DNA from 2 places in the Chromobacterium sp. FG22 genome. Region 2 is predicted to be linked to the other one. Evidence: predicted binding sites of a transcription regulator. Region 2 holds the regulator's gene; the other holds the start of a gene.
The links. Region 2 encodes NrdR, which represses ribonucleotide reductase genes. Its sites were predicted from a motif close to AAANACNATATATNGTNTTT; they were not measured.
Positions count from the first base shown of each region.

Region 1: a site for NrdR is predicted at 8,497-8,516, ahead of ACODSD_RS07560 (ribonucleoside-diphosphate reductase subunit alpha). Genes of this name have one in related genera too.

Region 1 covers NZ_JBMDJX010000005.1:216,551-231,765, forward strand. The annotation lists gene purL (phosphoribosylformylglycinamidine synthase) at 1-3,128, opposite strand, end outside; gene ACODSD_RS07535 (P-II family nitrogen regulator) at 3,277-3,615, shown strand; gene ACODSD_RS07540 (hypothetical protein) at 3,676-5,190, opposite strand; gene ACODSD_RS07545 (outer membrane protein assembly factor BamD) at 5,333-6,124, opposite strand; gene rluD (23S rRNA pseudouridine(1911/1915/1917) synthase RluD) at 6,123-7,226, shown strand; gene pgeF (peptidoglycan editing factor PgeF) at 7,216-7,971, shown strand; gene ACODSD_RS07560 (ribonucleoside-diphosphate reductase subunit alpha) at 8,623-11,478, shown strand; gene ACODSD_RS07565 (DUF6841 family protein) at 11,737-12,117, shown strand; gene ACODSD_RS07570 (hypothetical protein) at 12,304-12,690, shown strand; gene ACODSD_RS07575 (hypothetical protein) at 12,704-12,928, shown strand; gene ACODSD_RS07580 (ribonucleotide-diphosphate reductase subunit beta) at 12,948-14,027, shown strand; gene dgt (dGTPase) at 14,108-15,215, shown strand, end outside.
Region 2 covers NZ_JBMDJX010000020.1:66,817-82,031, reverse strand. The annotation lists gene ACODSD_RS18140 (nuclear transport factor 2 family protein) at 71-460, shown strand; gene ACODSD_RS18135 (hypothetical protein) at 514-1,161, opposite strand; gene ribD (bifunctional diaminohydroxyphosphoribosylaminopyrimidine deaminase/5-amino-6-(5-phosphoribosylamino)uracil reductase RibD) at 1,386-2,510, opposite strand; gene ACODSD_RS18125 (GNAT family N-acetyltransferase) at 2,514-3,053, opposite strand; gene nrdR (transcriptional regulator NrdR) at 3,113-3,571, opposite strand; gene glyA (serine hydroxymethyltransferase) at 3,699-4,946, opposite strand; gene ACODSD_RS18110 (hypothetical protein) at 5,242-5,829, shown strand; gene ACODSD_RS18105 (pirin family protein) at 6,038-6,739, opposite strand; gene ACODSD_RS18100 (LysR family transcriptional regulator) at 6,933-7,850, shown strand; gene ACODSD_RS18095 (hypothetical protein) at 7,924-9,003, opposite strand; gene ilvD (dihydroxy-acid dehydratase) at 9,753-11,609, opposite strand; gene lgt (prolipoprotein diacylglyceryl transferase) at 11,807-12,658, shown strand; gene ACODSD_RS18080 (putative selenate ABC transporter substrate-binding protein) at 12,805-13,647, shown strand; gene ACODSD_RS18075 (phosphonate ABC transporter ATP-binding protein) at 13,644-14,438, shown strand; gene phnE (phosphonate ABC transporter, permease protein PhnE) at 14,432-15,215, shown strand, end outside.

The DNA.
Region 1 (15,215 bases), on a different contig from region 2:
GCTTTCGGGCTGGAACGCAGCAGGTGTTCGCTGTCGGCGCAGGCCGGATTGTCGCGCAGGCGCTGCATGCGGGCGCTGGTCTCGGACCATTCGCGGTGCAGATCGGAACGGCTCTCGTTGAACAACTCCACGCCGCGGTGCTTGATCACCAGGCGGTCCTTGTTGTTCACGCGGCCAATCACGAACAGCTCGCGGCCGATGCCGGCCTTCATGAAGCGCGAAATCACTTCCGGCGTGTCGGATTTCTTCACCTGCAACACCGCGCCCAACTCTTCATTGAACAGCACCCGCATCAGGCGGCCATGGGTGGCGGCTTCCTGAGTGGGCTGCACGAAGTCGTCGATGATGCGCTGGGTGTTCTTGCGCTCGATCACCAGTTCCTGCAGATCGATGGTGACGCCGATATGGCCGGCGAACATCATTTCCGACAAGGTCACGAACAGGCCGCCGTCGGAGCGGTCGTGATAGGCCAGCAACATATCGTCGCGCAACAGCGTCTGCACGGTGTTGAAGAAGGCCGCCAACTGGTGCGGGCTTTCCACGTCCGGCGCCTTGCCTTCCATCGCCTTCCATACCTGGCCGTAGATGGAACCGCCCAGACGGCAGCGGCCGTAGCCCAGATCGATCAGGATCAGATCGGTATCCTTGTCCTCTTTCAGCTCCGGCGTGGCGGTTTTGCGCACGTCTTCCACCGGGGAGAAAGCGGAAATGATCAGCGACAGCGGCGCGGTCACGGCTTTCTTCTCGCCGGCCTCTTCCCACACCGTCTTCATCGACAAGGAATCCTTGCCCACCGGGATGCTGATGCCCAGGTCCTGGCTCAGCTTGGACACCGCGTCCACCGTACGGTACAGGCGCGCTTCCTCGCCCGGGTGGCCGGCGGCGGCCATCCAGTTGGCGGACAGCTTGACGTTGCCCAGGTGGCCGACAAAAGAGGCGGCGATATTGGTCAGCGCCTCGCCTATCGCCATGCGGCCGGAGGCCGGCGCGTCGAACAACGCGGTGGGCGTGCGTTCGCCCATCGCCATCGCTTCGCCGCGGTAGGTGTTGAAACCCATGGTGGTGACGGCCACGTCCGCCACCGGCACCTGCCAGCGGCCCACCATCTGATCGCGCGCGGTCATGCCGCCCACGGTGCGGTCGCCGATGGTGATCAGGAAGGATTTGTCCGCCACCGTCGGGTTGCGCAGCACGCGCAGCGCGGTTTCCTTCAATTCAAAACGCGAGGCGTCGAAGATGGCCAGATCGCGTTCGCGAGTGGCTACGTCGCGGGTCATCCGCGGCGGCTTGCCCAGCAACACCTCCAGCGGCATGTCCACCGGCTTGTTGTCGAAGTGATCGTCGCGCACTTGCAGATGGCCGTCGTCGGTGGCCACGCCCAGCACCGCGAACGGGCAGCGCTCGCGTTCGCACAGCGCGGTGAAGCGTTCCAGATCCTGCGGCAGCACCGCCATCACATAGCGCTCCTGCGACTCGTTGGACCAGATCTGCATCGGCGTCATGCCCTTTTCTTCCAGGTGCACTTTACGCAAATGGAAGACGGCGCCGCGGCCGGCGTCGTTCACCAGCTCCGGGAAGGCGTTGGACAGGCCGCCGGCGCCCACGTCGTGAATCGACACGATGGGGTTGGCGTCGCCCATCTGCCAGCAACGGTCGATCACCTCCTGGCAACGGCGTTCGATTTCCGGGTTGCCGCGCTGTACCGAGTCGAAGTCCAGGTCCGCGCTATTGGCGCCGGTGTCCATGGACGAAGCCGCGCCGCCGCCCAGGCCGATCAACAGGCTGGGGCCGCCCAGCTGAATCAGCAGCGCGCCTTCCGGAATCTCGTTCTTGTGGATTTGCTGCTGCTGGATATTGCCCAGGCCGCCGGCGATCATGATCGGCTTGTGATAGCCGCGCATCTCGCCCTCCACCGCTTCTTCGAAGGTGCGGAAATAGCCGGTCAGATTGGGACGGCCGAACTCATTATTGAACGCCGCGCCGCCGATAGGACCTTCCAGCATGATCTGCAAGGCGGAGGCGATGCGCTCCGGCTTGCCGTATTGCGCCGCTACGTCGCTGTAACGTTCCCACGGCTGCACAAAGCCGGGGATGTTCAGATTGGATACGGTGAAACCGGTCATGCCGGCCTTGGGACGCGAGCCGCGGCCGGTGGCGCCCTCGTCGCGGATTTCGCCGCCGTTGCCGGTGGACGCGCCGGCGAACGGCGAAATCGCCGTCGGGTGGTTATGGGTTTCCACCTTCATCAGAATATCGGTGGGCTCGCTGTGGTAAGCGTAGCCGTGGCCTTCCGGCTGCGGATAGAAGCGCTCGATGAAAGCGCCTTCAATCACCGAGGCGTTGTCCTTGTACGCCACCAGCGTGCCTTGCGGATTGGCGTCGTGGGTGTCCCGGATCATGCGGAACAGCGACTTTTCCTGCTCCTCGCCGTCGATGATGAATTTGGCGTTGAAAATCTTGTGGCGGCAGTGCTCGGAGTTGGCCTGCGCGAACATCATCAATTCCACGTCGGTGGGATTGCGGCGCATCTTGGTGAAGTTTTCCACCAGATATTCCACTTCGTCCTCGGACAGGGCCAGGCCCAGATCGGCGTTGGCCGCCTCCAGCGCCGCGCGGCCGCCGGCGAGGATGTCCACGCTGCTCATCGGCTGCGGATCTTGATGGACAAACAGGCGGGCGGCGTCGTCCAGCGAGGCCAACACCGTTTCCGTCATCCTATCGTGCAAGAGGCCCGTCAAAATATGACGAGCCTCTTCATTTAAAGATTGTTGCGCGGACTTAACCCAGAAGGCGGTGCCGCGTTCGATGCGGTAAATCCCTCCCAGCCCGCAGTGCTGGGCGATATCGGTGGCCTTGGAGGCCCAGGGCGACAAAGTGCCCAATCGCGGCGTCACCAGAAACAGTTCGCCATCCGGCTGGCCAGCCAGCGGCGCTTCGCCGTAACTCAGCAACTTGCCCAAGGTGGCCTGCTCTTCCAGCGTCAGTTCGGTTTCGCTTTCGGCGAAATGCCAGAATTCGGCACTGATGCTGAGGTCCGGCAGCCCGGCTTCGGCGGCTGCGGCAAGCAGTTTTTCAAGACGGAACGGCGACAGCGCAACGCCGCCACGGAGCTTGGTAAGGTAAGACATTAGACACCCGCGACAAGTATCAGGAAAGCGCGTCATAATACAGCAATTCACTGTTTGTTTTAAGCGGCTAATTGCCCGGATGTCCGTCGCTTAATAAAATAATCCGCATTTAGACAGCATTTCTTCTCATCAGCAAGGAGCTTCCAGCATGAAAAAGGTTGAAGCCGTGATCAAGCCGTTCAAACTGGACGAGGTGCGCGAGGCCCTGTCCGAGCTGGGCATCAACGGCCTGACCGTCACCGAAGTCAAGGGCTTTGGCCGCCAGAAGGGCCATACCGAGCTCTATCGCGGCGCCGAATACGTGGTGGACTTTTTACCCAAGGTGAAAGTGGAAGTGATCCTGCCGGACGACCTGGTGGAGCGCGCCATCGAAACCATCGTCGCCACCGCCCGCACCGGCAAGATAGGCGACGGCAAGATCTTCGTCACCCCGGTGGAGCAAGTGGTGCGCATCCGCACCGGCGAAACCAACGAACAGGCGATTTAAGCCCACCGGCAAGCGCCGGAACCCGTTCTCCAAGGCCCCGCTTCCGCGGGGCCTTGTCATTTAATCCAAAGGCCCGAACAGGCAGGTATGCGTATCCTGCCCCGCGGCCACCACCTTGCCGTCCCCGGACATGACGATGTGGCTGCTGCTCCGCTCCTCGCCCGGGCAGAACAGGCGCTGCGTCTTGGGCGCGCCAAAATGCCAGCGCAAAGTGGCGTAGCCGCCCTGCTCCGGCTGGGTGGAGATGCCCGCCACCACGCGGCCGTCCTGACTATAAGCGGTCAGCGTCAGATCGCCGATCACCGGCGAGAACGGCGCCAGCTTGCCGTTTTCCAAGCGCAGCGGGTGCTCTCCGTCCGTAGCGGACGCGCTCAGCCATACGCGGCGGCCATCCTCGGAAACCGAACGCAAGAACATCCCCAGGCTCTCCTTGCGGGTTTCCGCGCGCACCGCCGCCTCCAGATCCGCCTCGCCCTCCGGCGAGATTTGCACGAAGGCGCGCCTATGGTCGTTTTCCCGGTCAAAGGACACAAAAACCGTGCGCCCGTCCGCGGACAAGCCCTCCAACACCGACTTGGCGCGGATCACGCTGACGCTCTCGCCCGCGCGCCAACGCACGGCGTCGCTTTCCGTGAAGATCTTCCCGTCTGCGCCGCTCATGCCGGCCCAGGCCAACACCTGAGCGTCGCGCTGCGCGTCATCCATCTTGCCTTCCGCCTCGACCGGCCACGGCAAGGACTCGCGCCGGCTTGGCTTGCCCTCGTCCGAGTTCCAGACAAAGCCGTGCCACATGCCGGTGTCGGCATGCTTGAAGTAGCCGGCCACATCGCCGCGCCCCAGATGGACGCCGGAAACATGCAGCTGAGTCGCCACGCCATCGCTCATCAGCGGGCTTTCATTCATGAAATCTTGCATGCGCCGCATCCGCCGCAGCGTGTCCAGATCGCCGCGCAGGGCGATGCCGGCCGTTACGGCCCCATCCGCGCTCAGCGCCAGCGGCAGGCTCATGGGCTCCGGCAACAAGCTGAAGCCCTTGCCCTCCACCCATTGGAAGCCGCGCGGCATGGCTCCTTCGTCGCTCAGCAGCCAGCCAATCACCGTGCGGCCGTCGGCGCTGATGTCGGTGACGCCGGACAGCCAGGCCTGGCCGGCAGGCACCAGCGTTTCCAACGTCCCGCCGCGCCGCCAGCGCACCGCCTCCAGCTTGCCGTCCCGGCCGCTTCCAAAAGCCAAGGTCAGGCCGTCTCGCGACATCGCCACATAGCTGGCGGTGAAATAGCCGCCCTTGGGTAAAGGCAGGGCCGCCTCCATTCCCCCCTGACGCAAGCTCAGGCCATTGGCCGAACGCAGCGCCCACAGCTCATGCCAGGGAAAACGCAGCTTGAGCACGTCGATCAAACCCATGGCGGAATCGTTCAGTTCGCCGCCGCCGGCGCTCAGCAGCTGCGCCGAGCCATCGTAGGACAGCTTTTCCGGGTAACGCGCTTTCAATAGGACGAAGTCTGATTTTGCGGCGGCGGCAAGCGGCGCGCACAAGACGGCCAGCGCCAATAGGGAGGCGAAGGTTTTGGACATGGCTAATTATGATTATCAGCTTAAAGGGCGAAACCATATCATCCCGCAGGCATTGCCCTCAAACCCTTGCCCCGCTGCGCCTGCGCGACATCAAACAAAAAGCCCCCGGATTCCGGGGGCTTTCAAACCATTTAAGGTCGGCTTACTTCCACAGCTTCCACCACGGCATGTCCTCGATGGACCAGCCTTCTTTCAGGTATTCGCTATTGGGGTAGTTCAGCGCCAACACGCGCTTGGCGTCGTCGCGCAGCTGCGGCATGGACAGCTTGTCGTAAGCCGCCACCATGATGCCCAACGCCTCTTCCGGATACTTGGTGTTGGCGTAACTCTTCACCACGCCCTGGGCGCGGTTGGCCGCCGCCAGGTAAGCGCCGCGCTTCATGTAATAACGGGCCACGTGCATCTCGTTGCCGCCCAGCGCGTCCAGCAGCCGCTCCATCTTCTTGGAGGCGTCTTCCTTGTAAATGCTGTTGGGGAAGCGCGTCACCAGCTCGCGGAAGGCCGCGAAAGCCTCGCGCGCGGCGCGCGGATCGCGCTCGCTCATGTCCTGACCGGCCCATTTGGCCAGCAGCCCGGAATCATCGTTGTAAAACACCAAGCCTTTCAGATAATAGATGTAGTCCAGGTTTGGATGGGTGGGATGAAGCTTGATAAAACGGTCGGCGGAGGCGATGGCCTGCTCCGGCTCATTATCCTTGTAATGGGTGTAAGCCAGGTCCATCTGCGCCTGCTGGGCGTAGCGCCCGTAAGGGAAACGCGCTTCCAGCGTTTCGTAGAGCTTGACAGCGCGGGTATAATTGCCGCTGTTCAACTCATCATGCGCTTCCGAATACAGCTTTTCCACGGTCCAGCCGCGAGTCTCATCGTAGGTTTCCGTGGTTGCACAACCGGCAAGCCCCATCACCAACATTGCAGCGACAACGTATCTTTTCATGACTGATCCTTACTTTGACCCGGACGATTATAGCGACATCTCGGAAAACGAGGTATCCGCTACACAACAACTTGATGTTCCGCTGTCGCTGTGCGGCGAACGGCTGGACGCCGCGCTGGCGAAATTGATGCCGGAATACTCGCGCAGCCGGCTGACGCAATGGATCAAGGACGGCCATGTGCTGTTGGACGGCAAACCCGCCGCGCCCAAGACCAAAGTGCTGGGCGGCGAAAAGCTGGACGTCACCCTGATGCGCAGCAACGAGGAGATGGCCTTCCAGGCGGAAGCCATGGACCTGCCCATCATCTTTGAAGACGATCATATCCTGGTGATCAACAAACCGGCCGGTTTGGTGGTCCACCCCGCCTCCGGCAACTGGAGCGGCACCCTGCTCAACGGCCTGCTCCACCATTGCCCGGCGCTGGCCCAGGTGCCGCGCGCCGGCATTGTGCACCGTCTGGACAAAGACACGAGCGGCCTGATGGTGGTGGCCAAGACGCTGCCGGCCCAGACCGAGCTGGTGCGCCAGTTGCAGGCGCGCACCGTCAAGCGCATCTACCGCGCCATCGCCGACGGCAACGTGCCGTTTGACGGCACCATAGAAACCCAGATGGGCCGCGATCCGCACAACCGCCTGAAAATGGCCGTGCTGAAGTTTGGCGGCAAACAGGCCATCACCCATGTGCGGGTGCTGGAACGCTTCGCCAGCCACTCCTACATTGAATGCAAGCTGGAAACCGGCCGCACCCACCAGATCCGCGTGCATATGCGCGAGGCCAACCACCCGCTGGCCGGCGATCCGGTCTACGGCAACCTGCGCCACAAGATGGACGAAGGCGTGGCCGCCGTGGTGAAGACGCTGGGCCGCCAGGCGCTGCACGCTTACTCCCTGACCCTGGTGCACCCGGCCAGCGGCGAGGAGCGCAACTGGAAAGCCCCGCTGCCGAACGACCTGCGCCACCTGCTGGACGTGTTGCGCGGAGACGGCGACACCGCCGACGCCGCGCCGCTGCCGCAGTTGCAGGACGAGCCGGAAGACGAGGACTGGGACGAAGAGGACGATGAAGACGACGGCGACGTGGAGGTGATCTATGTCCGCTGAACGGCCCGCCGAACAAGCGCCGGACTGGCTGGAGGCCGGCTGGCCGGCGCCGCCCAATGTGCGCACCCTGATCACCACCCGCAACGGCGGCGTCAGCGCCGCGCCCTTCCACAGCCTGAACCTGGGCCAGCACGTGGGCGACGACCCGGCCGCCGTGGCCGCCAACCGCGCGCTGCTGCGCCAGCAACTGCCGGCGGAGCCGGCCTGGCTGAACCAGGTGCACGGCGTGACGGTGCTGAACGCGGCCGAGGTGGGCGCCCAGCCGCCGGACGCCGACGCCAGCTTCAGCCGCCAAAGCGGCGCGGTGTGCGCGGTGATGACCGCGGACTGCCTGCCGCTCCTGCTGTGCAATAGCGAAGGCACGGTGGTGGCCGCCGCCCACGCCGGCTGGCGCGGGCTGTGCGAGGGCGTGATAGAAGCCGCCGTGGCCGCCTGCCAGGAACGCCCGGCGCGGCTGATGGCCTGGCTGGGCCCCGCCATCGGCCCGGACGCCTTTGAAGTGGGCGCGGAAGTGCGCGCCGCCTTCATGGAACACGACCCCGCCGCCGCTGCCGCCTTCAGCGATATCGGCGACGGCAAATTCCTGGCCGACATCTACGCGCTGGCGCGTCAGCGCCTGAACGCCGCCGGCGTGGAGCAGATCTACGGCGGCGAAGAATGCACGGTGATAGACCGCGCGCGCTTCTTCTCCTACCGCCGTGACGGCCAGACCGGCCGCATGGCCAGCCTGATCTGGCTGGAGTAAGAACCTGTTTACGATCTAAGAGCGTGTTTACGATCTCGCGAGCAAGAGCGAGACAAGGCGAAAACGGCTGAGAAAGTGGAGTGTACATACGGTACATGAGCATTTCGAATCCGGTTTCAACGCCGTATCGCCGACGCGCAGCAGATCGTAAACAGGTTCTAAGCCACCCTCCCCACAGCCCCGCCGCCCACGGGGCTTTTTATTGACCGCGCGGTCGGACAGGCCAAAAACCCAACACACCAATTACGCACCAATTTCCGCCCGTGCGACGCCGTCCGCGCCCTGATGCAAATCCACAACATCTAGTGGCCCGCGCCGCCCTCCCCGCTGCGGCTTGTTTCAGCAAGGTTTCCTGCCTACAGAGTGAAATGTGTCGGCCGGCCAAAAAAAAATCTCAAGCCCCGCAAAGCCAACAACCACGGGCTTTCGCCCCTCGTCCACGCCAAAACAGCCATTAAATCTTCCGCTGTCAAGACTTGTACTGCCCCATACTCAACACTAGAATTTGGGTGTTCCGCGAGCTACAAACAATACATATTGTGTTTACCCACAGCTCGCGCACAGCTTTTCAACAGATTTGTCCACAGCCGGCCTGCCCCTCGGGAAACGCAGCAACGGAAGGACGCAACCACCCACCTTATCGAGGGCTACATGCAATTGACCACCTTTGAAGGGCAGACCGCCGCAGAACTCGGCCGCGCAGCCGCGCCCAAGGCCGATTTCAGCCAGTACAAAACCATCCGTCGCAACGGTGCGGTGGTGCCGTTCGAGCCCGTCAAGATCTCCATCGCCATGACCAAAGCCTTCCTGGCCATCATGGGCCATCAAGGCGCCACCTCCGCCAGCCTGCGCGAAAAAGTCGCCCAGCTGAGCGAACAAGTGGCCAGCGCCCTGATGCGCCGCAAGCCGGAAGGCGGCGCCATCCACATTGAAGACATCCAGGACCAAGTGGAACTGTCTCTGATGCGCTTTGGCGAGCATGATGTAGCCCGCGCCTACGTGCTGTACCGCGAACAGCGCGCCCAAGAGCGCGCCGCCCGCGGCGAAGCGCTGACCCAGGTGCAGATCAATGTGGTGCGCAAAGACGGCCGCAAGCTGCCGCTGGACATCGCCCGCCTGCGCGCCACCATCGAATCCGCCAGCCAGAACCTGGCCGGCATCGATATCGACGCCATCCTGAGCGAAACCCTGAAGAACATCTACGACGGCGTCAGCGAAGACGAAGTCAACAAATCCGCCATCCTGGCCGCCCGCTCCATGATTGAGCAGGACCCGGCTTACGATTACGTGACCGCCCGCCTGCTGCTGAACAACATCCGCCTGGAAATCCTGGGCGAAGCCGTCAGCCAGGAAGAAATGGCCAAGCAGTACGCGCTGTACTTCCCCACCTTCATCAAGAACGGCATCGACGCCGAACTGCTGGATGAAAAACTGGGCGAATACGACCTGAAAAAAATGGGCGCCGCGCTGGACGCCAACCGCGACCTGAAGTTTGGCTACCTGGGCCTGCAAACCCTGTTTGACCGCTACTTCCTGCACGTGGACGGCAACCGCATCGAAATGCCGCAGGCCTTCTACATGCGCGTGGCCATGGGCCTGGCGCTGAACGAAGTGAACCGCGAAGAGCGCGCCATCGAGTTCTACAACGTGCTCTCCAGCTTCGACTTCATGTCGTCCACCCCCACCCTGTTCAACTCCGGCACCCGTCGCAGCCAGCTGTCCAGCTGCTACCTGACCACCATTGCCGACGACCTGGACGGCATCTACGAAGGCATCAAGGAAAACGCCCTGCTGTCCAAGTTTGCCGGCGGCCTGGGCAATGACTGGACCTCCGTGCGCGCCATGGGCTCCCACATCAAGGGCACCAACGGCAAATCCCAAGGCGTGGTGCCGTTCCTGAAAGTGGTCAACGACACCGCCGTGGCGGTGAACCAGGGCGGCAAGCGCAAAGGCGCCGTCTGCGCCTACCTGGAAACCTGGCACGCGGACATTGAAGAATTCCTGGAGCTGCGCAAGAACACCGGCGACGACCGCCGCCGCACCCACGACATGAACACCGCCAACTGGATTCCGGACCTGTTCATGAAGCGCGTGATGGAAGGCGCGGACTGGGCCCTGCTGTCCCCGTCCGAAGCCCCGGACCTGCACGACCTGTACGGCGCGGCCTTCGAGAAGCGCTACAAAGAATACGAAGCCATGGGCGAGCGCGGCGAGCTCAAGGTGTACAAGCGCATCCCGGCGCTGTCCCTGTGGCGCAAAATGCTGACCATGCTGTTTGAAACCGGCCACCCTTGGATGACCTTCAAGGACCCGTGCAATATCCGCAGCCCGCAGCAGCACATGGGCGTGGTGCACAGCTCCAACCTTTGCACCGAGATCACCCTCAACACCAATGAGGACGAAATCGCGGTCTGCAACCTGGGTTCCGTCAACCTGTCCGCCCACCTGAAGGCCGACGGCAGCCTGGACTCCGAAAAACTGCAGCGCACCATCCGCATCGCCCTGCGCATGCTGGACAACGTGATCGACATCAACTTCTACCCGGTGAAGAAGGCGCGCAACTCCAACCTGAAACACCGTCCGGTGGGCATGGGCATCATGGGCTTCCAAGACTGCCTGCACCAGAAGCGCGTGGCCTACGGCTCCGACGCCGCGGTGGAGTTTGCCGACGAATCCATGGAAATGGTGGCCTACTACGCTTACTGGGCCTCCACCGAACTGGCGGAAGAACGCGGCCGCTACCCGTCCTACAAGGGCAGCCTGTGGGACCGCGGCATCCTGCCGCACGACAGCATCAACCTGCTGGCGGCCGAACGCGGCGGCTTCCTGGAAGTGGACCGCAGCGAACGCATGGACTGGAACGCGCTGCGTGAACGCGTGAAAACCCACGGCATGCGCAACAGCAACTGCCTGGCCATCGCGCCCACCGCCACCATCGCCAACATCATCGGCGTATCGGCGAGCATTGAGCCGACCTACCAGAACCTGTTCGTCAAATCCAACCTGTCCGGCGAATTCACCGTCACCAACGAATACCTGGTGCGCGACCTGAAAGCCGCCGGCCTGTGGGACGAAGTGATGGTGGCCGACCTCAAATACTTTGACGGCAGCCTGGGCCAGATCGACCGCGTGCCGGCCGAGCTGAAAGCCATCTACGCCACCGCCTTTGAACTGGACCCGCGCTGGCTGGTGGAAGCGGCCTCCCGCCGCCAGAAGTGGATCGACCAGGCTCAGTCCCTGAACCTGTACATGGCGGGCGCTTCCGGCAAGAAACTGGACGAGCTGTACAAGCACGCCTGGTTGCGCGGCCTGAAAACCACCTACTACCTGCGCACCCTGGCCGCCACCAGCGCCGAGAAATCCACCGGCCGCGGCGGCGAGCTGAACGCGGTGTCCAACAGCCACAGCCAAGCGGCCGCGGCTCCGGAAGCCATGGTGGACAACACCCCGGCCACCGACGCCAAGTTCTGCAGCATCGACAACCCGGATTGCGAGAGCTGCCAATAAGGCGGAAGCAGCCATCCTGGCTTGAACGGCCGGCTCCTTAGAGCTGGCCAACAAGCCCCCAGCCTGGCCCCCGCCAGGCTCCATCTCACAGCCCCCTGCCCGCAGCCGGCTGTGACATGGCCCCGTAATCCGGCCGCCCCACCCATTGGCCAGCCGCCTGCCCGTCCAGACGGCTGGCCAATGGGGAACGCAGCAACAACCCGCGCCAGACCGTAAGGGCAAGGGAAGCCGCACACACACAAAACCAGGGGAAACCGGATGAACATAGAGGAATTTTTCAACAGCTACGCCGTTGGCTACAGCCAGCTGGATGTGCCCCAAGTGACCGCGCACTTCACCGTGCCCTTCACCGCCATCCACCAGGGAGACCTGAGCAGCTGGGAAGACATGGCATCGCTGCGCGACACCACCACTGCCTTGCTGGCGTGGTACCGCAGCCAGGGCTTTCTCAGCGCCAGCCACCAGCTGGACAGCGTGCTGAATTTTGGCGAAGACGCCGCCAGCGCCCGCGTGCGCTGGATTGTGCAGCGCCAGGACCAGCCGGCCTGGGAATACTGCACCGGCTACCACCTGAAACGGGTGGACGGCCAGTGGAAGATTTACGGCCTGGTCCAGTACCAGGACGCGCCGCAGCAGTAAGTAGTGCCCAGCCTCAAGCCGCTTGCCCTCAGGCGGCTTCGGGATGGAAACGCCGGCCGGCCCGCGATGCGGGCGGACGGAAACAGCTCAAGGCCAAGCAAGCAAGCGCGGCGGGTGTTGAGCGGGTTCCAGGAAGACGAGGCCCACGGCCCCGCCGCCACAAGCCAGGCTTCAGCAGGAGGTCAGATGCAAACGTTTGAAAACATCCGGATCAACGGGTTTTGCGAACAAAGAACCCACAACCCAGACAAGCAGTTTGTGCTGTTCAATATGTACCTGACGCTGAACCAGGCCCCGCCCTGCGAATGGAAGGACCTGTTCAACGAAGCCCGCCGCCTGCCGCGCCAGAAAGTGTGGCGCAAAGCCTGGGTGGAAGCGGACGCGCTGGTGGTGTACTGCCAGCCGGAAGAACTGCAGCAGCAAATAGAGCTGCTCAAGCAAGACATAGAACAAGCCAACCGGCAATACCGCCAGCTGCTGAAGCTGCGGCAGCCGCGCGGCAGCCAGGTGGAGCAGGAGGAAAGCAGCGAACGCCAGCTGATCCACCGCCTCAGCCAACAGCTGCGCTTCTGAAAGGACGCCGCTCATGAGCGCCACCGCATTCTGTATCGCCCGCCATGGCGAAAATGGCAAAGACGCAGGCTACCGCAAACTGGGCAGCCTGCACGTGGACCTGGACCCGGTGCCGGCACTTGTCGCCGCGCCGCGCCAGATACAAATACTGCGCAAAAGCAGCCTGCCGCTCAGCCCCAGCCTGGCTGGCGACAAGCAGCCACTGCCGCCCCAAATCACCGCGCCGGACGCGGAGTAAATCCAGACAGGAGCCCTTAATGCTGAACTTTGACGACACCATCGAAACCAAACCGGCCGCCCCCTCCGCGGGCGCCAACGCCGCCGGCCGCGTCAACGTGGTGGACAAAAAAGTGATCAACGGCACCACCGACGTCAACCAGCTCGTGCCCTTCAAACACAAATGGGCATGGGAAAAATACCTGGCCCAATGCGCCAACCACTGGATGCCGCAAGAAGTGAACATGCAGCGCGACATTGAACAGTGGAAAACCGGCCAACTGACCGAAGACGAAATGCGCATCGTCAAGCGCAACCTCGGCTTCTTCGTGACCGCGGACTCCCTGGCCGCCAACAACATCGTGCTGGGCACCTACCGCCAGATCACCAGCCCGGAATGCCGCCAGTTCCTGCTGCGCCAGGCCTTTGACGAAGCCATCCACACCCACGCCTACCAATACATCGTGGAAAGCCTGGGCCTGGACGAAGGCGAAGTCTTCAACGCCTACAACGAAATCAAATCCATCCGCGACAAAGATGAATTCCTGATCCCCTTCATCGACGTACTGTGCGACCCGGCCTTCAAGACCGGCACGCTGGAAAACGACCAGAAGCTGCTCAAATCCCTGATCGTGTTCGCCTGCATCATGGAAGGCCTGTTCTTCTACGTGGGCTTTGTGCAAATCCTGGCGCTGGGCCGCCAGAACAAAATGACCGGCGCCGCGGAACAGTACCAGTACATCCTGCGCGACGAGTCCATGCACTGCAACTTTGGCATCGACCTGATCAACACCATCAAGCTGGAACAGCCGGAAATCTGGACCGAAAGCTTCAAGGCCGAGATCACCGAACTGTTCAAACACGCGGTGGAACTGGAATACGCTTACGCCGAAGACACCATGCCGCGCGGCGTGCTGGGCCTGAACGCCAGCATGTTCAAGGAATACCTGCGCTTCATCGCCAACCGCCGCATGCAGCAGATTGGCCTGGACCAGCTCTATCCCGGCGTGAACAACCCCTTCCCGTGGATGAGCGAGATGATTGACTTGAAGAAAGAGAAGAACTTCTTTGAGACGCGGGTTACTGAGTACCAGACTGGTGGGGCTTTGAGCTGGGATTGAATTTCATTGGAAAAACCTCGCAATGCGAGGTTTTTATTTACTCAATGCTATTTTGTCATAAATAAATTAATGGATTTATTATGAATGAAAATTCCGGTGTGATTCAAGACTTCCTTACGAAGAACTTGAAGCCAACTCGCCTTAGAGGTTCATCAGTAGGGCACTCCACATTAGTAGAGTCTGCTGAAAGCGATAGGGGCAGAGTATTGTACTCAGCAGCATTTCGCCGACTACAACAAAAGGCGCAAGTATTCTCACTTGAGCCCAATGCAGCAGTTCGAAGTCGCCTTACCCACTCATTAGAAGTATCGCAAGTTGGGCGATATATAAGTGACAAGATAATTGAAAAATCCAATATCACAGATACTCAGGTTTCCAAATCTCTTGCAATTTTTGTCGAAACAGCCTGCCTTGCCCATGACATTGGGAACCCCCCATTTGGACACTTTGGTGAGGCCGCAATACAAGAATGGTTCAATGCAAATGGCGAAGAAATAATCAATGCCAGCATTGGTGAAACGAATAATTTAGATGTTCTTCTTCAAGATTTCCGGGAGTTTGATGGAAATCCTCAAGGATTGCGAATTCTATCAAAGCTTCAGTGGAACAATGATGAATTCGGGCTAAATCTCACCACAACAGCTCTGCTATCTTGCATAAAGTACTTGCGTTGCGCAGGTGGTAAAAAGAAGACCATAGACACCATCGACAATAAAGAGAAAGTTGACCCATTATATAAAAAATCTGGTTACTTTATAGCCGAAGAAGAATTGGTAAAACGACTATGGGCAGCACATGATATAGAAAAGGACAACCCATACAGATTTCCTCTTTCCGCAATCATGGAGGCCGCAGATGATATTTCATATTGCATTAGCGACCTTGAAGATAGCGTTGAAAAAGGCATAGTCTCATTGCACCATGCATCATGCTGGATTAAAAAAGAATGGGACACTAAGAAAAATGATATTTGCGAAGGCAGTTTAACTACCCAGCTAGATGCAATGATCTCAAAAATATACTCCCAATGGGGTGAGAATTTTTTTGAAAACATTGACTACACTTTCACAGACTTCAGAACATCAGTCACTAGATCCCTGGTTGAATTCGCATCATCCAACTTCATTGATCTGGTGGAAACAAAAAAACCAATCAGCACGCTGCTTCCGGAGAATTCATCCGCAAACG
Region 2 (15,215 bases):
AAGCCGCGTATTGACAAGGATTTTGATTTTGTACATTATCAATACTCCATGACTAGCATGAGGTAAAATCATGCCATCCATCGCCGCCCAACTCTTTCTCGCCTACCAGGACCGCGACTGGGAACGCGCGCGCCGCCTGCTGCGCGACGACGCCGTGATGCTGTGGCACTGCAGCGGCGAGTGCTTCCGCGGCGCGGACGCCATCGTCCACGTCAACCGCGTTTATCCGGAGGGCTGGAGCATACGCCTGCTGCAGGACAATCTGCTGACCGACGGCCGCTGGCACGTGGTGGCGCAGGTGGACCACGGCGAGGCGCGCTTCTTCGCCAATTCCCTGTTCACGCTGGAACACGGGCTGATCAGCCAGATCGAGGAATACTGGGCCAGCGCCGAAGCGCCGCCGGCCTGGCGCGCGGGCTTGCCGGGCCGGGCCAGGCTGGAAGCCGCGCAGCCGGCTTGAGGCTGCGGGAACGGAAGCGTCGGGGGATGAAATAGCGGGCCCGTCGGTCCGCCTCAAGCCGCCGGCTGGCCGGCATTGCGCGCCTGGGCTTGCGGGAATTGGTGCCAGTAATAGAAGTACTCGCGCACCAGCAACAGAAAGGTGTTTTTCAGCTCCGCCTCGCGCAAATGCAATAACACCGCGTCCACCATCATGCGGAAGCTGTCGCCCTGGATGGGCTGGCCGTCCAATAGATAGAGCAGGGATTTGAGCAGGCGCTCGCGCAGATGGATGTCCGGCTCGGACATGCCGTCCTCGAACAGCTTGCCCAAGTACAAGCCCAGCGACGGCGGGAAGCGGGAGAAGCCGTCGCGCTCCATCCGCGTCAGCAGCCCTTCCCAATCCGTCTCCAGCCACACCCGCACATTGCGCACCGAAAAACCGCTGCGCGCGGTGATCTCCACCACTTTCTTGGTATCGCCCAGCCAGAAGTAATAGAACTCGCGGGTACAGGTCAGCGCCAGCACCTGCTCGTCCGGCGAGCAGGCCTGCAGCAGGCGTTCGCAAGGACCGCGGAAGCCTTCCGCGTTGCGCTCGACGCCGTCCAGCCAGGGCAGCAGCAGTTCCAGAATGCGACGCCTCTCGTCGATCACCTGAGCCGGCGCGCCCTGACGCGCCAACAATCGCATATAAGCTTCCAGCGCCGCCTTCAAATCGCTCATGCCCTTTCCCCAGCCCTCCCGGATGCCGCGACTGCCCCGAATGCGAAAGCGAGCCGTTCTTGGCGGCCCGTCCTGAGCGTGCGTTCGCGCCCGCCGTCACGCGTCATGCGCACAGCGGGCGAACTGCTCTTATTTTCGGACAGAAATGTTGCAGACTCCAGACGGGATTCGCGGCGACGCGGTCATTTTCCCAAGCGCGGAGGCCATCCTCGCCTTGTCTCGCCCTAGTTCGCGGGACCTTGAGCAGCCGCCAAGACCGGCGTCAGGCTCAGGCGCAAATCCGCGCCCACCATGCGCGCGTCGCGTATGCTCAACCGCTGCTTGTCGGCCAGGTCTTCCAGCGGCGGCCAGGCGAACAGACCGCGCGCGGCGTCGCCGGCCAGCGACGGCGCCAGGTAGAGCACGATCTCGTCCACCAGCCCGGCGCGCAACAGCGCGCCGTTGAGGCCGGCGCCCGCTTCCACCATCAGCATATTGACGCCGCGTTGCGCCAAGGCCGCCAGCAAAGCCGGCAGATCGGCATGGCCGTCGGCCAGCCGCGGCAGGGTCAGCAGCTCCGCGCCGGCGCGGTAGGGCTCCAAACGCGCAGCCTCGTGATCGCAGGTGGCCAGCAAGGTGGCGCCGTCCTGATAGATGCGCTGTTCCGGCCGCGTGCGCAGATCGCTGTCCAGCACCACCCGCAGCGGCTGGCGCTCGCAGGGGACTTCCCGCACCGTCAGTTGCGGATCGTCGGCCAGCACGGTGCCGCTGCCGGTGAGCACCGCGCAGTGTTCCGCGCGCAGACGATGCACATCGCGCCGCGCCTCCGGGCCGGTGATCCATTGGCTGCGGCCGTTGAGCAAGGCGGTCTTGCCGTCCAGCGTGGCGGCGGCCTTGAGCGTGACCCAGGGGCGGCCGCGCTCGACGCGCGACAGAAAACCGCGATGCACTTGCCGCGCCTCGGCTTCCATCAGCCCGGCGTCGGCGGCGATGCCGGCGGCGCGCAGCATGGCCAGGCCGCGGCCGGCCACTTCATGGTAGGGGTCCACCATCGCCGCGGCCACCCGGGCCACGCCCTCGTCGATCAGACGCCGCGCGCACGGCGGGGTGCGGCCGTGGTGGCTGCACGGCTCCAGTGTGACGTAGGCGGTGGCGCCGCGAGGGGACAGGCCTCGCGCCAGACAGTCCTTGATCGCCTGGATTTCCGCGTGATCGCCGCCCACTTCCAGGGTGGCGCCCTCGCCGATCACCGCACCGTCGCGCACCAGCACGCAGCCCACGCCCGGATTGGGCGCGGCGCGGCGGGTGGCCGCGGCGGCCAGCCGCAACGCGCGCTGCATGTGACGATGGTCATCGGCGGAATAATTCATGATTCATTGCTTCCATTCTTGAGCCAGCAGGCTGTACTGCCTAGCGTCGCAATAGCGGCCCTGCAACAACAAGTACTCGCGCAGCACGCCTTCGTAGCGGAAGCCCAGCCGCTCCGCCACCGCGCAACTGCGATGATTGTCCGCCGCCGCGTCTATCGCCACCCGGTGCAGGCCCAAGGGGCCGAAGGCTTCGGCCAGCAACAGGCGCAGCGCCGCCTGCATCACGCCCTGCCCCACCTGGCGGCGGTCCAGCCAATAGCCGACGAAGGCGTGGCGGTTCAAATCGTCGATGGCGTGCAGATCGCAAACGCCGGCCAGCGCGCCGTCGCGCAATACCAGCCAAGTATAGGCCTTGCCGATCTGGCGGCCGACGGCAGCGGATTCCAGAAAAGCGCGGGAGTCCGCCTCGGAGCGGGTCAGCGGCTCCCACGGCATCCACGGCCGCAGCGCGTCGCGGTTGGCGTTGATCAGCGCGAACAGCGCCGGCGCGTCGGACAGCTCCGGCGCGCGCAGCGAAACATTGGAAGGCAGGGGTTCTACCATGGAGGGCACCCGCGATGACGGAAGAATAGAGCAGTCTACTCCAGCCGCCCGCCGGTCGGTCAATGCGAAGACTTCTGGATTTCCTTGATGGCGTCGGAAAACTCGGACACATCCTGAAAGCTGCGGTACACCGAGGCGAAACGCACATAAGCCACTTTGTCCAGGCGCGCCAGTTCGTTCATCACCATTTCGCCGATCTCGCGGCTGGAGACTTCGCGCTCGCCCAATTGCAGCAGCTTGTGACAGATGCGGTCTATCGCTTCGTCCACCAAGGCGGTGGGCACCGGGCGCTTGTGCAGCGCGCGCAGGAAGCTGGTGCGCACTTTCTCGATGTCGAATTCCGAACGGTGGCCGGCGGTTTTCACCACCTGCGGCATGCGCACGTCGGCGGTTTCAAAGGTCGTGAAACGCTTCTCGCACACCGGGCAGCGCCGCCGCCGCCGGATGCTGCTGCCGTCCTCACTGACGCGGGAGTCGATTACCTGAGTATCGGCATTGCCGCAGAACGCGCATTTCATGACTTAATCCTAAGGGTTCCAATGTAGGGATGTTATCAGCAATGCGCAGTCAAGTTAATGCCGCTATCGCCCGCCCATGAAAAAGACGCCCCTGGGGGCGTCTTTCAGCGGCCGAGACCAGCTTGGCTTATTTGGAGTACACCGGGAAACGATGGCACAGCGCGGTGGCTTGCTCGGCCACGCGGGCGATCAGCGCGTCGTCGTTCGGGTTGTCCAGCACGTCCGCCACCAGATTGGCCACCTGGATGGCTTCGGCTTCCTTGAAGCCGCGGGTGGTGATGGCCGGGGAGCCGATGCGGATGCCGGAGGTCACGAACGGGGTTTCCGGGTCGTTCGGAATCGCGTTCTTGTTCACGGTGATGTGGGCGCGGCCCAGCAGCGCGTCGGCCGCCTTGCCGGTCAGGCCCTTGGCGCGCAGGTCCACCAGGAACACATGGCTCTCGGTGCGGCCGGATACGATGCGCACGCCGCGCTCGCCCAGGGTCTTGGCCATGATGGAGGCGTTCTTCAGCACTTGTTCCTGATACACCTTGAACTCGGGCAGCAGCGCTTCCTTGAAGGCCACGGCCTTGGCGGCGATCACGTGCTCCAGCGGGCCGCCTTGCAGGGTCGGGAACACATTGCTGTTGATGCTCTTCTCGAACTCGGCCTTGGCCAGGATGATGCCGCCGCGCGGACCGCGCAGGGTCTTGTGGGTGGTCGAGGTCACGAAGTCGGCGAACGGCACCGGGTTCGGGTAAACGCCGGCGGCGATCAGACCGGCGTAATGCGCCATGTCCACCATGAAGTAAGCGCCGCATTTCTTGGCGATCTGACCCATGCGCTCGAAATCGAAACGCAGCGCGTAAGCGGAAGCGCCGCCGATGATCAGCTTGGGCTTGGTTTCCATCGCTACGCGTTCCATGTCGTCGTAGTCGATTTCTTCCTTGTCGTTCAGACCGTAGGCGACGATGTTGAACATCTTGCCGGACAGGTTGGCCGGGGAGCCGTGGGTCAGGTGACCGCCGTGGCCCAGGTTCATGCCCATCACGGTGTCGCCCGGCTTCAGGATGGAGAAGTACACCGCCTGGTTGGCCTGGCTGCCGGAGTGCGGCTGCACGTTGGCGTATTCCGCGCCGAACAGCTGCTTGACGCGGTCGATGGCGAGCTGTTCCACCACGTCCACGTGTTCGCAACCGCCGTAGAAGCGCTTGCCCGGGTAGCCTTCGGCGTACTTATTGGTCAGTTGGGAGCCCTGGGCTTCCATCACCGCGGGGCTGGTGTAGTTTTCCGAGGCGATCAACTCGATGTGATCTTCCTGGCGTTGACACTCGGCCGCAATGGCGGCGGCGAGTTCGGGGTCGAATTTGGCAATCGTCTGGTCAGCAGCGAACATCTTTGACTCATCCATCAAAGGGTTAACGATGCGGGCATTCTACACGAAATGCCGGAGCGAAATCCTTAACGTGAAGCAATTGCGAGAGGCAACGACAAGCCCCTGCGCGCCACTTCCATCGCCCCCACACCCCACCGGTAAAGGGACAAAGCCACAGCGATTTGCAGCCCAGCATTGGATAAAGCAACAATGCCAAGCGCCCATGGATCGCTTTGCAAGGGCTACGACCTTGCTTGCATCTCACTCTTGTGGCAAGCGCCCTCTTCCAATGGTTCGTCTCAGTGGAGAAAGATGAATGTTTTGGCTGGAGCAAAACCAAGCCATGCCCACGGAGTGGTTCGCAGGTGCGCCCACGCCGGATCAGCGCTCCGCGTGGGTGGGGAATATCTACCGTGTCCCCTTAGCCCATCATGCCGATGGCTTCTTCGAAGTCGTGCCATTTGTTTTTAGCGCCTACCGCTACCTAATGTATTTTGCCAGCCTGGCGGGAGAAGTGCCTGGAGACGATGAGCAGGAGGTACGTGACTTTATCCGGACTTGGGCGCATGACTTTGAACCCGATATGCGCACAAGCCGGTTGGTAAAGTTCATGCGAGCCGACGCTATCAGCCGCGACCATATCTACGAGCCGGCCTCATGGCGCCTGGACAACCCCCGCCAAATTTTCAGTTTTGGGCAACATTTACTTGAAATTGTTGTCTACCATAGTCGGCTTGTATCTGAAACAAGGCAGTACTTTTACAAGCCGGCTCCGGGGCTTGGCAGGTTCTATGATAGAGTTTGTCACTGTAATCACCTGCTCATACAAGAACTGGGTTTTAGCGCCATCCACAACGCGGGGCTTGAGGATACGGGGTATATCGGCTATGAAAAACAGCGTTAAATCACCCAATGCCAAGAAGCGGGTCTATGTGTCCCAGAGCACCGCCCACAGCTTGGCTAAGCTAAGCCATGATCTCGGTGAGGCTTGTTCCAAAGGAACTGTAGTCAAGGTGGAATCCAACCCACCATCATCGAAGAAACCGCCAACGCGCAAACTGCGCGTGGTTTGAAAAAAGCGCCGGACACCCGGCGCTTTGTCTTTCATTCCCTCACTCTCGGCTATCCACCAGAATCAGCTCGGCGTCTTCGCTGGCGACGATGCGCAACAGCGCTTCATCCTTAATCGCCGCACCGTCGCGGGCTTGCAGCGCCACGCCGTTGACTTCCGCCCGGCCGCGGGCCAACACCAGGTAGCCGCGGCGCTCCGCGCCCAGCGGATAGTCCGCGCTTTCGCCGGCTTTGAGGGTGGCGCCCAACACGCGGGCATCGGCGCGGATGGGCAAGGCCTGATCGTCGCCGTCCATGCCGCTGGCCAGCGCGACGAAGGCGCCGGAGCGGTCCGCCTTGGGAAAGGGCTTGCTGCCCCAGGACGGGTCCCCGCCGCGCCGCTCCGGCATGATCCAGATCTGGAAGATGCGGGTGTCGACGGCTTCCAGATTGTATTCGGAATGCACGATGCCGCGGCCGGCACTCATCACTTGCACGTCGCCGGCCTCGGTGCGACCCTGGTTGCCCAGATTGTCGCGGTGGCTGATCGCGCCTTCGCGGACATAGGTGACGATTTCCATGTCCGCGTGCGGATGCGGCGGGAAGCCGGTGCCCGGCGCGATGACGTCGTCGTTCCACACTCGCAGCGCGCCCCAGTGCATGCGCGCCGGGTCGTGGTATTCGGCAAAGGAGAAATGGTGCTTGGCGTCCAGCCAGCCATGATGGGCGCCGCCCAAGGCGGCGAAGGGACGATGCTCGATCATATGGTCCTCCGATATTGTGGCGAGGCGCCGCCTGCGCGGCGACGCGTCCGATGCAGCCACTATACGCAGCGGGCCAGGGGCTGATAAGCCGAGGGATCGAATAACATTCTTTCCATTTTTGATGCAATCAATGCGATATAGCGCTTTTTAAACGCTAAAATTGGAATCCATCCACTCAGCCCCTGCTCTAGCCATGAAACGACTGCCCGATCTGGAAGCCTGGGCGATTTTCGCCAAGGTGGCGGAATGCGGCTCCTTCGCGCGCGCCGCCGCGGAGCTGACGCTGTCCCAGGCCACGGTGTCCAAGGCGATTTCCCGCCTGGAAGCCCGGATGAAAACCATGCTGTTGCACCGCAGCTCGCGGCGGCTGTCCTTGACCGAGGCCGGCCACGCCGCGCTGGAGCGGGCCAGCCGCATCCTGGCGGAAGGCGAGGCGGTGGAGGCCGACATCGCCGAGCAATCCTCCAGCTTGCGCGGGCCGGTGCGGGTGACTGCGCCGATGTCCTTCGGGCTGTCTCATTTGGCGCCGCTGCTGCCGGAATTCATGGCGCGGCATCCGGAAGTGGAGCTGGATTTCCATTTCAGCGACGAGCAAGTGGACCTGGTGGCCAAGCGCCTGGACCTGGCGCTGCGCATCGCCTCGCTGGCCGATTCCAGCCTGCTGGCCCGCCGCCTGTGCTCAGTGCGCATTCTGTTGGTGGGCTCGCCGGCGTATTTCGCGCGCCACGGCCGGCCCAACCATCCCCGCGAGCTGTCCGCGCATCGCGCGCTGTTGTACAGCAACGCGCCCGGCGGCGAGTTCTGGCGCTTCCGCCACGCGGAGCAAGGCGAATTCGCGCTGGAAATGCCTTCGACGCTGCGGGTCAACAACGCCGAGGCGCTGACGCCGGCGCTGCGCGCCGGCCTGGGCCTGGCCTTGCAGCCGGAGTTTCTGGCCTGGCGGGACTTGCAGGCCGGCGAGCTGGAAACCGTGATGATGGATTGGCAGGTGGACCCGATCGCGCTCTACATCCTGACGCCGCCGGGCCGCAGCCGGCCGGCGCGGGTGCAGGCCTTGATCGACTACCTGGCGGCGCGGCTGGCCGTCGCGCCGTGGGCGGATTGCCGTTAGCGGCTAACGATAAGCGCAATGACAAAGCCCCGCTCGAGGCGGGGCGTGCTCACCGGACAAGGCGGGACGAGGCTTACAAATCGTCGGCGGTGAAGAACAGCGGCACGCCGTCCTTGCTGTCCGGATGCAGCTCCGCCAGCACATGCACTTCGCGCACATGGCATTCCGCCATCAGTTCACGGAAGCTTTCCTCGATCAGCGGTACAGTGTCCAGCGCCGCCAGCGGCCAGACGAAGGCTTCCCAGTTGCGCTCGTCGCCTTCGGCGGACAGGGTGATGTGCAGTTCGCCGTTGTCGTGGGCGGACAGGATGGCCACCGGCTCCTTGTTCAGTTCGCGCAGTCTGCGGATCTGGCTGCTGGCGAACACCTGCATCGCCACCTCAAAGCGAGCGTAGTTGCCGGCCACCATGGCCTGCATCGCCGGCATCGGCGGGCGGGCGATAGGGAACAGCGTCACGCCGTCGGCCTTCAATTGCTCGCCCAGGAACTTCATCAGCGGCATGCCCCAAGCGCCCACCGCGCCGCCCAGGCGCAGCGGCGGCTCCGCGCCTTCCGGCTGGATCGCGACGCCCAGCAGGTAGCGCAGGAACACGCCCTCTTCCTTCACCGTGACCGGCGCCGGCTGTTGCGGCAGCAGCGCGCGCGCATGGGCCGGATCGCGGTTCAGCTTATAGAGCTGGGCGGAGTCCAGCCCCACCACGCTGTCCGGATGCAATAACGCGCCGCCCAGGGCGACGTCGGCGTCGGCGGCGAACACGCCGTGCTCGCGCAGCAATTGATTCAGGCCGGCCGCGTCGGCGATCTCGCCCGGCAGCGTGGTCTGGTTCTTGCTGCCGGCCACCAGCACCAGCGGCATGGCGAAGACGATGGCGCGGCCGCCGCCGGTGTTTTCCACCGCGTCGCGCAGCGCGTCCCACACCAGTTGATAGCATTGCTGAGACGGCACCATGGCCAGCGCCACCGAGATAGACAGCAGTTCGCCGCGCGCCAGCATCTCGGCCATCGCGTCGCGCACCGCGGAGAACCACATTTCCCGATCGGACTCGGTCTTGGCGTTCAACGCCGACTGGGCGTTGTGAATCAGCATATTGGTCAGCGCCACTTGCGGGTGGTACTGGCGCGGATCGGGAAGAGTGTGGCGTACGGCGTCCATGAAGGGGAATCCTGCGGCAATCGGAAAACCGCTATTTTGGCACAGCTGCGACAGCCATGGTGCGCAGCGACAGCGGCGGCATCAGCCGCGATGTACCAGATGCGCGACAGAAAATTATAATTTCACACATTTGCGAAAAACAACATGTTGACACTCGATACCGCAATCTGGATAATTCGTTCTCGTTGAGATGCAGCAATTGCTTCTTGATAGTTTCTCCTCTATTTCTCCTTTGTAGACTTGGCGCGGACCTAACGGTACCGCGCATTTTTTTTGCCTTTTTCCGGCGACGCCCCATGCTAAGCAAACGCTAAGCTTCTGTTAAATCAATAGAATTATTAAAATCCGTGTAGCCAGGGAACTTGCCTACAGGCACCGATCAGCGTCTCCGTTTTCTTCTTCACCCCCATCTCGCCCCTGCCCCGCCCCAGCCGAATCTTAGTCCCAAACAATGCCATTTAGATTTAAACAGACCAAGTATATGATTAATGGCATTAGAACGGATTTCGTTTGTGAAAATTTAGGAAAACAAGCGGGAAGGAACTGTTGGATTCGAAAACAAATGAACAAGACTAAGACGCCGCCGAAAACCGGGAGGCTGGGGAGAGACGGGGCCGCGCCAGTGGAAAGCGGCGGCGGACGAATGAGGAGCAGATGGTTGCTGCGCCCAAAAAAACAATGGGCCGCGCGGCAAAAAACCGCACGGCCCGAATCCTATCCGGAAACCGGTTAAGGAAATATGACAAATATCAACGGCGTTCGACTTGCGTCACGTCGCGCACCGCGCCGGTGTCGGCGCTGGTGGTCATCGCCGCGTAGGCGCGCAAGGCCGGGCTGACCACGCGGTCGCGGCCCAGCGGTTTCCAGGCGTCGCGGCCCTTGGCTTCCATCGCCGCGCGCCGCGCCGCCAGCGTTTCATCGCTGATCGCCAGACGGATGGAGCGGCCGGGGATGTCGATCTCGATGCGGTCGCCCTCTTCCACCAGGCCGATGGCGCCGCCCTCGGCCGCTTCCGGCGACACATGACCGATGGACAGACCGGAAGTGCCGCCGGAGAAGCGGCCGTCGGTCAGCAAGGCGCACTCCTTGCCCAGGCCCTTGGATTTCAGATAGCTGGTGGGATAGAGCATTTCCTGCATGCCCGGGCCGCCCTTGGGGCCTTCGTAGCGGATCACCACCACGTCGCCGGCCACGATGCGGTCGGCCAGGATGGCCTCCACCGCCGCGTCCTGGCTTTCGAAGATGCGGGCGCGGCCGTTGAATTTGAGGATGGAGTCGTCGACGCCGGCGGTTTTGACGATGCAGCCGCGCTCGGCGATATTGCCGGACAGCACGGCCAGGCCGCCGTCCTGGGAGTAAGCGTGCTCGCGGTCGCGGATGCAGCCCTCGGCGCGGTCGTCGTCCACCGTCGGGTAACGCATGGACTGCGAGAAGGCGATGGTGGTGGGCACGCCGCCCGGCGCCGCGCGGTAGAAGCGCCGCGCTTCGCTGTCTTCGCCGTGGCGGCAGATGTCCCAGGCTTCCAACGCTTCGCCCAGCGTGGCGCTGTGCACGGTGGGTACTTCGCGGCGGATCAGGCCGGCGCGGTCCAACTCGGCCAGGATAGCCACCACGCCGCCGGCGCGGTGCACGTCTTCCATATGGTATTTCTGGGTGGCCGGCGCCACCTTGGCCAGACACGGCACCGAGCGCGAGATGCGGTCAATGTCCGCCATCTTGAAATCCACGCCGGCTTCCTGCGCCGCCGCCAGCAGGTGCAGCACGGTATTGGTGGAGCCGCCCATGGCCACGTCCAGGCTCATCGCGTTCTCGAACGCGGCCTTGGAGGCGATGGCGCGCGGCAGCAAGCTGGCGTCGTCCTGTTCGTAATGGCGCTTGGTGATATCCACGATCAGACGGCCGGCGCGCAGGAACAATTCCTTGCGGTCCGCGTGCGTGGCCACCAGGCTGCCGTTGCCGGGCAGGGACAGGCCCAAGGCCTCGGTCAGGCAGTTCATGGAGTTGGCGGTGAACATGCCGGAGCAGGAGCCGCAGGTGGGACAGGCGGAGCGCTCCACGCGCTCGACGTCCTCGTTGGACACCGCGCTGTTGGCGGCTTCCACCATCGCGTCCACCAGGTCCAGCTTGCGGATGTCGTTGCCCCACTGCACCTTGCCCGCTTCCATCGGGCCGCCGGAGACGAACACCACCGGGATGTTCAGACGCATCGCGGCCATCAACATGCCGGGGGTGATTTTGTCGCAGTTGGAGATGCACACCAGCGCGTCCGCGCAGTGGGCGTTGACCATGTATTCCACGCTGTCCGCGATCAGGTCCCGGCTGGGCAGGCTATAGAGCATGCCGCCGTGGCCCATGGCGATGCCATCGTCGATGGCGATGGTGTTGAATTCCTTGGCCACGCCGCCGGCGCGTTCGATTTCCCGCGCCACCAGTTGACCCATATTGTGCAGGTGCACGTGCCCGGGCACGAACTGGGTAAAGCTGTTGGCGATGGCGATGATGGGTTTGCCGAAGTCGTCGTCCTTCATGCCGGTGGCGCGCCACAGGGCGCGGGCACCCGCCATATTGCGGCCGGCGGTGGAAGTGCGGGAGCGGTATTGGGGCATTGCTGATTCCTTAATTTCTACATGAGGGGAAAGGCGCTCCGGGCCTGGCCTGCTTTAAGGCCGGGCCGCCTGGCTCCGGGTGCCGGGGAGCTCAAGGCAAAAATGCGTCGGGCGGCGGGTGGGCCGCGCGACGCGTGGGAACGCTTTCCCATATAATCCGTCCACATTCTTTTACCGCAAACGCACACGGCTGACAAATGATCATTCATCCGCAGTTCGACCCCGTGGCCATCCAGCTGGGCCCGTTGGCCATTCATTGGTACGGCCTGATGTACTTGCTGGGCTTCGCCAGCTTCCTGATCCTGGGCAACTACCGCATCAAGCGCGGCCACGCTTTCCTCACCTCCAAGCTGCTGGACGATCTGCTGATGTACGGCGCCGTCGGCGTGGTGCTGGGCGGCCGCCTGGGCGAGGTGCTGTTCTACCAGCCCGGCTATTATTTTAGTCATCCGCTGGAGATTCTGATGGTGTGGAAAGGCGGCATGTCCTTCCACGGCGGTTTCATCGGTGTGCTGATCGGCGTGGCGCTGTTTGCGCGCAAGCACGGCCGCAGCTTCTGGGAAGTCACCGACTTCATCGCGCCGCTGGTGCCGCTGGGCCTGGCCGCCGGCCGCATCGGCAACTTCATCAACGGCGAGCTGTGGGGGCGGGTGGCCGATCCCCAACTGCCGTGGGCGATGCTGTTTCCGCAGGCCAAGATGGACGATCTGATCCAGGCGCAGCAATCGTCCGACCTGATGGTGACCCTGCTGAAATACGGCGGCCTGCCGCGCCACCCGTCGCAGCTGTACGAGTTCGCGCTGGAAGGCCTGGCGCTGTTCGCGCTGCTGTGGTGCTTCAGCTCCAAGACCCGCGCGCGCGGCCAGGTGTCGGCGCTGTTCCTGATGGGCTACGGCCTGGCGCGCTTCGGCAGTGAATACTTCCGCACCCCGGACGCCGGCATCTTCGGCCAGTCCGACGTGATCAGCATGGGCCAGTGGCTGAGCCTGCCGATGATCGTGATCGGCCTGGCGCTGTTCTACCTGTTCGGCAAGCGCAAGGCGGCCTGAGCCGGGCTAGGCTAGAATGCTTGCTATACGCGGCGGTTTTTAGTCCGCCGCTTCAAGGCCAGTCTTAATGACTGGCCTTTTTGAATCGCCGGCCCGCCGGCGCCAGCCCTTGCGGCTTTTCGTCCGCAATAGAGGAAAACACTGCCATGACCGCCATCAAACTGACGCTGGCCGGCGCGCTGTTGGCCGCCGCCGCCCTGGCCAACGCCGCCCCGACCGTGCTCAAGGTCTCCGCCATCCCGGACGAATCCCCCACCGAGCTGCAGCGCAAGTTCGCGCCGCTGGGCCAATACCTGGAAAAAGAGCTGGGCATCCCGGTGCAGTTCGTGCCGGTGTCGGACTACGCCGGCGTGGTCACCGCGCTGACCTCGGACAAGCTGGACATGGCCTGGCTGGGCGGCTTCACCTATGTGCAGGCCAGCCAGCGCGGCAAGGTGGTGCCGCTGGTGCAGCGCGAGGAGGACAGCAAGTTCACCTCCACCTTCATCACCAGCGGCCCGGCCAAGAGCCTGAAGGAGCTGAAGGGCGACAGCTTCGCCTTCGGTTCCGCCTCCTCCACCTCCGGCCACCTGATGCCGCGCTATTTCATGCAGAAGGACGGCCTCAAGCCGGAAAGCTTCTTCAAGAACGTCGCCTATTCCGGCGCTCACGACGCCACCGTGGCCTGGGTGGCCGCCGGCAAGGTGGAGGCCGGCGTGTTGAACAGCTCGGTGTGGCAGAAGCTGGTGGAAAGCAAGAAGGTGGATACCGCCAAGGTGCGCGTGATCGCCACCACCCCGGCCTACTACGACTACAACTGGACGGTGCGCGGCAGCATGGACAAGGGCTTGCAGGACAAGATCCGCCAGGCCTTCCTCAAGCTGGACGCCAAGAACCCGGATCAGAAAGCCGTGCTGGATCTGCAACGCGCCAGCCGCTTCATCCCCACCAAGCCGGACAACTATAAGGGCATAGAAGCCGCCGCCGCGGCCGCCGGGCTGCTGAAATGAGCCTGGAGCTGCGCGGTGTCGGCCTGAGCCTGGACGGCGCCGTCATCCTGCGCGGCATCAATCTGCAACTTGCCGCCGGCGAACAGGCGGCCCTGATCGGCCCGTCCGGCGCCGGCAAAAGCACCCTGCTCTTGCTGGCCAACACCGGCCTGCGCCCGGACTGCGGCGCGGTCCGGCTGCTGGACGCCGATCCCTGGCGCTTGCCGCGCCGCGCCTTGCGCGCGCTGCGCGCGCGCATAGGCAGCGTCTACCAGACGCCGCCGCTGCCGCCGCGCCAGCGCGTGATCCACGCGGTGGCCGCCGGCCGGCTGGGCCAGGGCGGCGAACTGGCGGCCTTGCGCCGCCTGCTGTGGCCGGACGACGCCGCCGGCGTCGCCGCCGAGCTGGAACGGCTGGGTCTGGCCGACAAACTATGGCAGCGCTGCGATCAGCTGTCCGGCGGACAGCGTCAGCGCGTCGGCATCGCCCGCGCGCTGTACCAGCGGCCAGACCTGATGCTGGCCGACGAGCCGGTGTCGGCGCTGGACCCCAGGCTGGCCGACGACAGCATACGCCTGCTGTGCGAGGACGCCCGCGCCCGCCGCGCCACCCTGCTGGCCAGCCTGCACTCGGTACAGCTGGCGCTGGCGCACTTCCCGCGCATCATCGGCCTGCGCGACGGCGCCGTCGCCTTCGATCTGCCGCGCGAACAAGTCGACGCCCCCCTGCTGGCCGAGCTCTACGCCGGCGAGATGCCCGAGACCGCGGTGGAGCCGGCCGCGCCCGCCGCGCTCAGAGGCTTGCAATGCTGAGACCCGCGCCGCGCGACCCGGCCGCCCGCGCGCGGCTGGGCTGGCTGCTGCTGACCCTGGCCTTGCTGCTGCCGACGCTGCCGCTGACCCAGTTCACGCTGAGCACGCTGTTCAACGGCGACACCTGGCTCAGCCTGGCGCGTTTCGCCGCCGGCTTTCTGCCGCCGGCCCACGACGGCGACTTTCTGAAAGAAGTGGCCAAGGAAACCGCCACCACGCTGGCGGTGGCCAGCGCTGGCCTGTGCCTGGCCATGCTGCTGGGCGCGCCGCTGGCCTTCGCCACCAGCCGCGCGCTGGACGATCACCAGCTCACCGCGGTCCGGCCGCGTCGCACCGTCCTTGCCGCGCAAAGCCTGCTGCGCGGGCTGATGGTGTGGCTGCGCGGCGTGCCGGACATCGTCTGGGCGCTGCTCTTCGTCCGCGCCGCCGGCCTGGGCAGTCTGCCGGCGGTGTTGGCCTTGGGCCTGGCCTACGGCGGCATGCTGGGCAAGGTTTACGCGGAAATTCTGGAATCCCAGCCGCGCGCGCCGGCCCAAGCGCTGGCGGCGGCCGGGGCCAGCCGCTGGCAACGGCTGTGCTGGGCGCTGTGGCCTCAGGCCCTGCCGGAATTGATCAGCTACAGCGTTTACCGCTGGGAATGCGCGATCCGCGCATCGGCGGTGATGGGCTTCGTCGGCGCCGGCGGCATCGGCCAATTGCTGGACAGCAGCCTGAAAATGCTCAACGGCGGCGAGGTCGGCGCCCTGCTCCTGGTCTTCCTGCTGCTGGTGGGCTTGA